Regions from separate parts of the Pseudomonas sp. m6p genome, predicted to be linked through region 1. Evidence: predicted binding sites of a transcription regulator. Region 1 holds the regulator's gene; the other holds the start of a gene.
The links. The regulator FliA, encoded in region 1, starts transcription of late flagellar genes. The targets are predictions, from matches to a motif close to CTAAAGTTTNNNNNNNNNNNGCCGNTAA.

Region 2: a site for FliA is predicted at 3,262-3,289, ahead of flgM (flagellar biosynthesis anti-sigma factor FlgM). Genes of this name have one in related genera too.

Annotation. Positions count from the first base shown of each region.
Region 1 is NZ_CM147084.1:977,127-982,115, forward strand. Features, by position in the region: gene flhF (flagellar biosynthesis protein FlhF) at 1-394, shown strand, start outside; gene fleN (flagellar synthesis regulator FleN) at 508-1,338, shown strand; gene fliA (RNA polymerase sigma factor FliA) at 1,335-2,075, shown strand; gene ACYZUM_RS04605 (chemotaxis response regulator CheY) at 2,243-2,614, shown strand; gene ACYZUM_RS04610 (protein phosphatase CheZ) at 2,633-3,421, shown strand; gene ACYZUM_RS04615 (chemotaxis protein CheA) at 3,476-4,989, shown strand, end outside.
Region 2 is NZ_CM147084.1:4,031,413-4,036,401, forward strand. Features, by position in the region: gene flgB (flagellar basal body rod protein FlgB) at 1-175, opposite strand, end outside; gene cheR (protein-glutamate O-methyltransferase CheR) at 514-1,341, opposite strand; gene ACYZUM_RS18300 (chemotaxis protein CheV) at 1,388-2,320, opposite strand; gene flgA (flagellar basal body P-ring formation chaperone FlgA) at 2,403-3,164, shown strand; gene flgM (flagellar biosynthesis anti-sigma factor FlgM) at 3,325-3,651, shown strand; gene ACYZUM_RS18315 (flagella synthesis protein FlgN) at 3,700-4,167, shown strand; gene ACYZUM_RS18320 (flagellar brake protein) at 4,260-4,989, shown strand, end outside.

The DNA of each region.
Region 1 (4,989 bases):
GGCCAGCGATCCGGCGCTGCGCATGCAGCTGGAAAGTCTGGCCGGGCGTGGCATCCGTTCAAAAAATTATCTGGTGCTGGCAACCACCAGCCAGAAACAGGTTCTAACCGCCGCTTATCACAGTTACAAGCGTTGCGGGCTTGCCGGCTGCATCCTGACTAAACTGGATGAGACGGCCAGCCTTGGCGAAGTGTTGAGCCTGGCGATCAGTCATGAACTGCCGGTCGCGTACCTGACCGATGGCCCACGGATTCCGGATGATCTGCATCTGCCGCGCCGTCATCAGTTGGTCAGCCGCGCCGTCAGCGTGCAAATGCAGGAAGAACCCAGCGAAGAAGCCATGGCTGACATGTTCGCTGATATCTACCACAGCCCGACCAAGCAGGTTGGCTGAGGTAATGAACAGTTTTTGTACCTACATCGATGGTCTGCCATGCATTGTTCCGGTTGTGAACGCGCAGCCAGTAATGTGGCCTCCGTCTATGCAAGACAAGGTAAAGAAATAACATGGGCAGCATGCATCCCGTACAGGTGATCGCGGTGACCGGCGGCAAAGGTGGCGTCGGCAAGACTAACGTGTCAGTGAACTTGTCTCTGGCGCTGGCAGAGCTTGGCCGTCGGGTCATGCTGCTGGACGCTGACCTGGGGCTGGCGAACGTCGACGTTCTGCTGGGACTGACCCCCAAACGCACGCTGGCCGATGTAATCGAAGGCCGCTGCGAGCTGCGCGACGTGCTGTTGCAGGGCCCCGGCGGGATCCGCATCGTGCCGGCCGCTTCCGGCACCCAGAGCATGGTGCACCTGAGCCCGGCGCAACATGCCGGTCTGATTCAGGCCTTCAGCGACATCGGCGACAATCTCGATGTACTGGTGATCGACACCGCTGCGGGCATTGGTGACTCGGTAGTCAGTTTCGTGCGCGCCGCGCAGGAAGTGTTGCTGGTGGTCTGCGACGAGCCGACCTCGATCACCGACGCCTACGCGCTGATCAAACTGCTCAACCGCGACTACGGCATGAACCGCTTCCGCGTCCTCGCCAACATGGCGCAGAGTCCGCAGGAAGGGCGCAATCTGTTCGCCAAGTTGACCAAGGTCACGGATCGCTTTCTCGACGTCGCCTTACAATACGTCGGCGCGGTGCCGTACGACGAAAGCGTGCGCAAGGCAGTGCAGAAGCAGCGAGCGGTCTATGAAGCCTTTCCGCGTTCCAAGTGCGCGCTGGCGTTCAAGGCGATCGCACAGAAGGTCGATACCTGGCCGCTGCCTGCCAACCCGCGTGGGCACCTTGAGTTTTTCGTCGAGCGCCTCGTGCAGCAAACGGCAGGGCCTGTGTTATGACCGCCAGCGGTATGAACTACTACAAGAAATCGGCACGTGACGCGCAGTACGAGTTGATCGAGCGTTACGCGCCACTGGTCAAGCGCATTGCCTATCACTTGCTGGCGCGCTTGCCGGCGAGTGTGCAGGTTGAAGACCTGATTCAGGCCGGGATGATCGGCCTGCTCGAAGTCTCGACCAAATATGACGCCAGCAAAGGCGCCAGTTTCGAAACGTACGCGGGCATTCGGATCCGCGGCGCGATGCTCGATGAAGTGCGCAAAGGGGATTGGGCACCACGCTCGGTTCACCGCAACACCCGTATGGTCAGCGACGCAATTCGCTCAATTGAAGCTAAAACCGGCCGTGATGCTAAAGATCACGAGGTTGCGGCCGAACTCCAATTGAGTCTCGATGATTACTACGGGATTTTGAATGACACGCTGGGCAGCCGGCTGTTCAGTTTCGACGATCTGCTGCAGGACGGCGAACACGAAGGGCTGCACGAGGATGGCGCCAGTGCTCATCTTGAGCCGTCACGCGATCTGGAAGATGAACGCTTCCAGGCTGCGCTGGCGGACGCGATTGCCAATTTGCCGGAGCGTGAGCGACTGGTGTTGGCGCTGTACTACGACGAAGAACTGAACCTCAAGGAAATCGGTGAAGTCCTTGGCGTCAGTGAATCGCGGGTCAGCCAGTTACACAGCCAGTGCGCGGCCCGTTTGCGGGGGCGTTTGGGGGAGTGGCGAGCGCGCTGAAGGCAGTGTGGGGACACTGCGAACGAGGCTGGTGCGGTGATGAACGGCACCGGTCTTGCTCTGTTGTGCTCCAGACAGTCATCGAGTGCTTTGCCGGATTGATTGAAATGGCGCGTCCAGGTGCTGGGCGCGTTTAAGACTGCTTGGAGGTCGAATTGGACAAGAACATGAAAATCCTCATCGTTGATGACTTCTCAACGATGCGGCGGATCATCAAGAACCTGCTGCGTGATCTGGGGTTCACCAACACCGTCGAGGCCGACGATGGCACCACTGCCATTCCGGTGCTCAACAGCGGAAGCATCGACTTTCTGGTAACGGACTGGAACATGCCGGGCATGACCGGTATCGACCTGCTGCGCCACGTGCGTGCCGATGAAAAACTCAAGCACCTGCCCGTGCTGATGGTGACTGCCGAAGCCAAGCGCGAGCAGATCATCGAAGCGGCCCAGGCCGGCGTGAACGGCTACGTGGTCAAACCTTTCACGGCTCAGGCGCTGAAAGAAAAAATCGAGAAGATTTTCGAACGCATCGGCTGATGAACGCGCGGGGGAGCTATGGAGCATAACGAATCTTCACAGGGCGATTTCGAATCGACCCTGAAAAAACACGCGGTCGAACTGGTCGAGAGCCTTGAAAAAGGCAGGTTCGGCGACGCTGTGCAACTGATCCATGAGCTCAATCAGACCCGTGACCGTGGCCTGTATCAGGAAGTGGGCAAGCTCACACGCGAACTGCACAGTGCGATCGTCAACTTCCAGATCGATCCGCACATGCCACAGGCCGAGGAAGTGTCGCAAATCACCGACGCCACCGAACGCCTGGGCTATGTGGTCAAGCTGACCGAAGCCGCGGCCAACCGCACCATGGATCTGGTGGAAAGCGCCACCCCGGTGGTCAATGGCCTGGCTGAAGAAGCCCAGGCGCTGAGCACCGATTGGGGCCGCTTCATGCGTCGTGAAGTCGGGGCTGAAGAGTTCCGCGAACTGGCGCGCCGGGTCGACGGTTTTCTGTCACGCAGCAGCACGGACAACCGTGCGGTGTCGAGCAACCTGAACGACATCCTGCTGGCTCAGGATTACCAGGACCTCACCGGTCAGGTGATCAAGCGTGTGACCCAACTGGTCACCGAAGTCGAAAGCAATTTGCTCAAACTCGTCCTCATGGCCAGTCAGGTTGACCGCTTTGCGGGCATCGAACACGACCGTGCCGCGATGCTTGCAGAAAAAGATCCACAAAAACATCTCTCGCAGGGTGAAGGTCCGCAGATTCATGCCGATAAACGAGAAGACGTTGTGTCCGGTCAGGACGATGTGGACGATTTGTTATCCAGCCTCGGATTCTAGAGTTTTGGAATTTTAGGTTTTTTGGGTTTTTAGACCTGTAGGAGCACCCCATTAATGAGCTTCGGCGCCGATGAAGAGATCCTTCAGGATTTCCTGGTTGAGGCCGGCGAGATTCTTGAGCAACTGTCCGAGCAACTGGTCGAGCTGGAAAGCCGCCCGGATGACGCAGATCTGCTCAACGCAATTTTTCGCGGTTTCCACACTGTAAAAGGGGGCGCCGGCTTCCTTCAGCTCAACGAGCTGGTGGAGTGCTGTCACATCGCCGAAAACGTGTTCGACATCCTGCGCAAGGGTGAGCGTCGCGTTGATGCAGAACTGATGGACGTGGTGCTTGAAGCACTGGACGCGGTGAACAGCATGTTCAGCGAAGTCCGTGAACGTGCACCGATCACGGCCGCCACTCCGGAACTGCTGGCCGCGCTGGCGCGTCTGGCCGAGCCGCAATCGGCGGACGAAGCTCCGGCTTCGCCGGTGGCCGAGATGATCGAAGAGCTGGTCGTCGAAGGCGATTCGAGCGATTCGGGCGACATCACCGATAACGAATTTGAACAGCTGCTGGATTCGCTGAACGCCGTCAAGGCTGAAGCCGAAGCCCCGGCCGCTGCTGCGCCTGCGCCGGCTGCCGATGCGGCCGCCAGCGATGAAATCACCGACGCCGAATTCGAGTCGTTGCTCGATCAGTTGCACGGCAAAGGCCAGTTCGCGCCAGACGCCGTGGCACCGACTGCGGCTGCTCCGGCGGCACCGGCGGCGGGCGACAGCTCGGACATCACCGACGACGAATTTGAAGCACTGCTCGATCAATTGCACGGCAAGGGCAACTTCGCCGTTGAAGCGCTGGAATCGGCTATTGCTTCGGCACCGGCTGCGCCTGCCGCACCGGCGGCCGCGGCTGCCGGCAGCGACCTGATCAGCGATCACGAATTCGAATCGCTGCTCGACGAATTGCACGGTAAAGGCAAGTTCACCGACGTTGGCGCCGCTGCTGCGGGCACCGCATCGACCGTGGCTGCGCCTGCTGCCAAGGCCGTCGCCGCTCCGGCTGCTGCGCCGAAGGCTGCGCCCAAGCCTGAGCCGAAAGCCGAAGCGCCAAAACCGGCCGCCGCTGCTGCACCGGCGCCGGCCCGTGCTGCCGCTGCTCCGCCGCCGGAAAAACCGGCGAGCGAAGCCGAAACCACCGTGCGTGTCGACACTGCGCGTCTCGACGAAATCATGAACATGGTCGGCGAACTGGTGCTGGTGCGTAACCGCCTGGTGCGCCTGGGTCTCAACAGCGGCGACGAAGCCATGTCCAAGGCCGTGTCGAACCTCGACGTGGTCACGGCGGACTTGCAGACCGCGGTGATGAAGACCCGGATGCAGCCGATCAAGAAGGTCTTCGGGCGCTTCCCGCGTCTGGTTCGTGACCTCGCGCGCCAGCTCAAGAAAGAGATCAACCTGGAACTGGTGGGTGAAGAAACCGACCTCGACAAAAACCTTGTCGAGGCCTTGGCCGACCCGCTGGTCCACTTGGTGCGCAACGCGGTCGACCATGGCATCGAGTCACCGGAAGAGCGCGAAGCTTCGGG
Region 2 (4,989 bases), 3.1 Mb from region 1:
CGTTGGCGTTTTTCTGGCTCTGTGCTTCGAGCACTTTGGAGAAGTCCAGATCCCGAGCCTTGTAGTTCGGGGTATCGGCGTTGGCGATGTTGTTGGCCAGCACTTCAGCGCGCTGGGCACGGAAACCCAATGCCTTTTCGTGAATGCCGAGCGCTTTATCGAAGCTGATGCTCATGTCGGGAACCTTCGGGTGAGCGGTTTTTCGTACCTGAGCTTTAGCAAGCGCCGTGCCAAACACAAAAACCCAGGTAAACCGGGGCTTTGCGGGGAATCGGCAAAGCGGCAATGCCAGAAAAGCGGCAACCGGTTTCCGCTGCCTGCCGCTTTTCTGCCGCTTCGTCCTGTTAACACCTCTCCCTGTAGGAGCTGCCGAAGGCTGCGATCTTTTGATCTTGATCCTTCAAAACAGGATCAAAAGATCGCAGCCTTCGGCAGCTCCTACATGAAACAAAGCATCAGGCATAAAAAAGGGAGCCCTTGGGGCTCCCGATTTTGTATGCCTGATGCTTTGTTTCACTTCGCCTGGTAAATGATCCCCGGACTGCACTGAACCATCTGGTAATGATCCGGCAAACCGTTCAGCGCTTCGGACGCGCCAAGGAACAGATAGCCGCCCGGCTTCAGCGTGCTGTGAATACGCAACAGGATGTCTTTCTTCACCTCGGCGGAGAAGTAGATCAGCACGTTGCGGCAGAACACGATGTCGAACTTGCCCAGACTGGCGTAGCTGTCGAGCAGGTTGAACGAACGGAATTCCACCCGGTTCTTGATCGGCGCCTTGATCACCCAGCGCCCCGGCCCTTTCGGGTCGAAGTAGCGCTGCAGGCGATCAGCGGACAGACCGCGACCGATGGCCAGGCTGTCGTACTCGCCGGTCTTGCAGTTGGTCAGCATGCTGCCGGACAGGTCGGTGGCAACGATCTGCACGCCCATCTTCAACTGACCAAGGTTGCTGCGCTCGAACTCGTCGATCGACATCGACAGCGAATACGGTTCCTGACCCGACGAGCATGCCGCCGACCAGATCCGCAGACGCTGGTTGGGGCTGGCCTTGATCGCCTCGGGCAGCACCTTGTTCTTCAAGACTTCAAACGGATAGGTGTCGCGAAACCACAGGGTTTCGTTGGTCGTCATGGCATCGACCACCTGCTCGCGCAAACCGCTGCGCGGCTGGGTCTGGATGCGCTGTACCAGCTCACCCAGGGACTTGATGCCTTGCTGCTCCATCAGTTTGTTGAGACGGCTCGAGACCAGGTACTGCTTGTTTTCACCGAGCAAAATGCCACAGGCTTTTTCCAGGAAGACCCGGAACTGTTCGAAATCCAAATTACCCGTAGACAATGATGCCGCCTCTTAAATCGTGTTGACCGCCAGGGGCAGAAGGCCCCTAGCTGATATCTGCTGCTTTGATCCGGTCGACTACCCGGGATGCCAGGTCATCAGGACGGAATTTGGCCAGGAAGTCATCGGCACCGACTTTCTTGACCATCGCCTGATTGAATACCCCCGACAACGAAGTATGCAGGATGATATGAAGCTTTTGCATGCGTGGATCGCTGCGGATTTCCGCCGTCAGGGTGTACCCGTCCATCTCCGGCATCTCGATGTCGGAAATCATCATCAGGAACTCTTCTTCCGGCTTCTTGCCCTCATCGACCAGCTTGCGCAGGTAATCCAGTGCCTGCTTGCCGTCGTTCAGCGCCACCACTTCGACCCCGACCGTCTGCAGGCAACGCGTGACCTGCTTGCGCGCCACCGACGAGTCATCGACCGTCAGCACCCGCAGCGACAACGCCTTGCTCTGGGTTTCGACATCGACCACACCGACCGAAATCGCCTCGGGCGTCGGCGCGACTTCCGCCAGCACCTTCTCGACATCGATGATTTCGACTAACTGATTGTCGACTCGAGTCACAGCGGTCAGGTAATGATCGCGCCCCGTGCCCTTGGGCGGCGGATGGATCTCTTCCCAGTTCATGTTGACGATGCGCTCCACCGAGCGAACCAGGAAACCCTGGGTCTTGGTGTTGTACTCCGTGATGATCACGAACGGACTGTTCTTGTCTTTCAACGCCCCGGAACCGGTCGCCATTGCCAGATCAAGGATCGGAATGGTCGCCCCCCGGATATTCGCCACCCCGCACACGACAGGACTGGACTTGGGCATCAACGTCAGCGACGGGCATTGCAGCACTTCCCGCACCTTGAACACGTTGATGCCGTAGAGCTGTTGACCGTCAAGACGGAACAACAACAGCTCCAGGCGATTCTGCCCTACCAGTTGCGTGCGCTGGTTCACCGAATCCATTACACCAGCCATGCCCAGACTCCTACACCAACGCCAAGTGTTGTTGCGACGCACATTCATTGCTAAACGGCACGGCGCTTGCTTTTTAACTCGTATGAACGCTCAAACGACATTTTTCCGACGCCTGACCTCCCGCACCCGCAAAGCGCTGTGCGCGACGTCTGCCGTCTGCTTGTTTTTCGCTGGCAGCCCTGCCGGTGCTGATACGGTTACCTTGCCTGACATGCTTATCGGCGTCACTCAGGGCTTTCTTGAGTTCACCGTAGAAGACTATCTGGCTACCAGTCAAACGGAAGGCCGCTACGAAATCGAGGTCAACCAGCTCGACCCGCGTATGCGCATGCCTATGTGCGACAAGGAATTGACAGCGTCGCTGGAGAGTCCTGCACGTCCGCTGGGCCGGGTGACGGTCAAGGTCCGGTGCGAAGGAAGCTCGCCGTGGACAGTGTTCGTGCCCGCTCAAGTCCGCCTGTTTCGCGAGATTGTCACCACCACCCGACCGCTCAAACGCGCCGGCATTATCGAGCCGCAAGACGTGACCTTGCGTGAACGCGACATCAGCCAGATCAATCAGGGTTTTCTGACGTCGGTGGATGAAGCCATCGGGCAGAAATTAACCCGACCAACGGTAGCCGATCAGGTGATTACCCTGGTGCATCTGGAACAGGCAGAAGTGGTGCGCAAGGGCGATCAGGTGGTCATCATCGCCCGCAGCGGCACGCTTGCCGTGCGCATGCCCGGTGAAGCCCTGGCCAATGGCGGTTTGAAAGAACAGATCCGGGTAAAAAACCTTAATTCCAACCGGGTAATCAAGGCGCAGGTCATCGCGCCGGGCCAAGTGGAAGTCGCCATGTAAAACGCTCGAGCAGAAAACTGGCGCCAGCCCCGACGCTTCCCTAAACTGTGCCGCAGCAGGACACGCTTCGGCACATGCAGCTCATTGCAAAGTGAGCCTAAAGTTTTCCAGGGAATGGCCGAGAACATGGCAAGCGTCCAAATTCCCAGAGGTTTTTAACATGGTCATCGATTTCAGCCGTTTGAACAGCTCCTCGTCACTTACGGGCAGTACGCGTACCAGCAACGCCAAGGAAACCGCCGAAACCGGCACCTCCGCGCCGCTGAATACCCAGGCCGAAACGGCCGGTACCGCAAAAAGCGGGGAATCGGTACACCTCAGCAATGAGGCTCAACAGTTGCAGAAGGTCACTGACAAGCTGCGCGATCAGCCTGCCGTCGACAAAGCCCGCGTGGCCGAGTTGAAAGCAGCGATTGCCGATGGCAGCTACAAGGTCGACAGCAACCGTGTAGCCAGCAAACTGCTCAACTTCGAAGCCCAGCGCTAGGCTTTTGCCGGCGCCAGGCTTTTGGACGCTTAGAACCCAAGGCCAGCCATGCACGACACTAATTTATTGCAACTGATCACTGACGACTTTGCTCCAGCTCAACAATTGCTGGAGTTGCTGCAAACCGAGTCCCTCGCCTTGCACGGTCGCGACATGCCTCTGCTCGAAGATATTCTGGCGCGCAAACAGGCATTGATCATTCTGCTTGAACAGCATGGCCGCAAGCGCAGCGAAATCCTTGCCAGCCTCAACCTGCCGCTCGACCGCCAGGGCCTGGAGCAACTGGCCAGCCAGTCGAGCATTGGCGACCAGTTGCTGTCCCAAAGCGATGTGCTGACCGACCTGATTGCCCAGTGCCAGGCGGCCAACGTCAAGAACGGCCAGTCGATCCAGATCCAGCAGGCCGCTACGGCCAATCAGCTGAAAATCCTCACCGGGGGCGAACCGCCAGCGCTGTATGACGCCTCGGGCACTTTCGCCAAACCCACCAAGCCGCGTACGCTCAGCCAGGCGTGAGCCATTCGATGTGCCTGCACTATCAACCCGCGAAACATGCTGGCAAAATGCTGGCTAGTCGTAGTCAAATTTTGTCTGGAGATTGAGAAAACGTGCCAAACGCCCTAAGCGCGGATGATACTCCGCAGCCACCAAAGGTGCTGACCACGCCCCTGGAAATCTCCAGCAACCTGCGCCAGCTGCAAGAAAGCCACGATCCGCTGATCATCACCTTCCATGAGCGCAGCCAGCGCTTCCAGAGCTACCTGATCAAGGTTGACCGGGAAACCGCGACGATTGCCCTGGACGAAATGATCCCGCGCGATGGCGAGCGTTTTCTGCAGGCGGGCGAACCGTTCAAGGTCGAAGGCTTCCACGAGGGCGTGCGCATCGCCTGGGAATGCACTGGCACGCTGAACATCGAAGAATCCGACGGTGACCGCTTCTACACCGGTCAACTGCCAACCGAAGTGGTCTACCACCAGCGCCGCAATGCCTTTCGTGCCGCGTTGAAGCTGACCGATCTGGTCAGCGTCGAACTTGGCGGCGAAAAACTCAAGGCGCCGATCAACGGCAAACTGCTGGATATTTCCGCCACCGGTTGCAAGCTGCGCTTTGAAGGCGACATCACCGACCGCCTGCAACTGGGCCAGGTCTATGACCGCATGATCGCCACCCCACTGTTCGGCAATCAACCGATCTCGGTCGAGCTGCGCTATCTGCACTTCGAAGAAAAGCTCAACATCACCTTCGCCGGCTTGCGCTTCCACAACATCAGTGGCCAAGCGGCGCGCAACGTCGAGCGCTTCGTTTATCAACTGCAGCGTGAAGCACGCCGGTTCG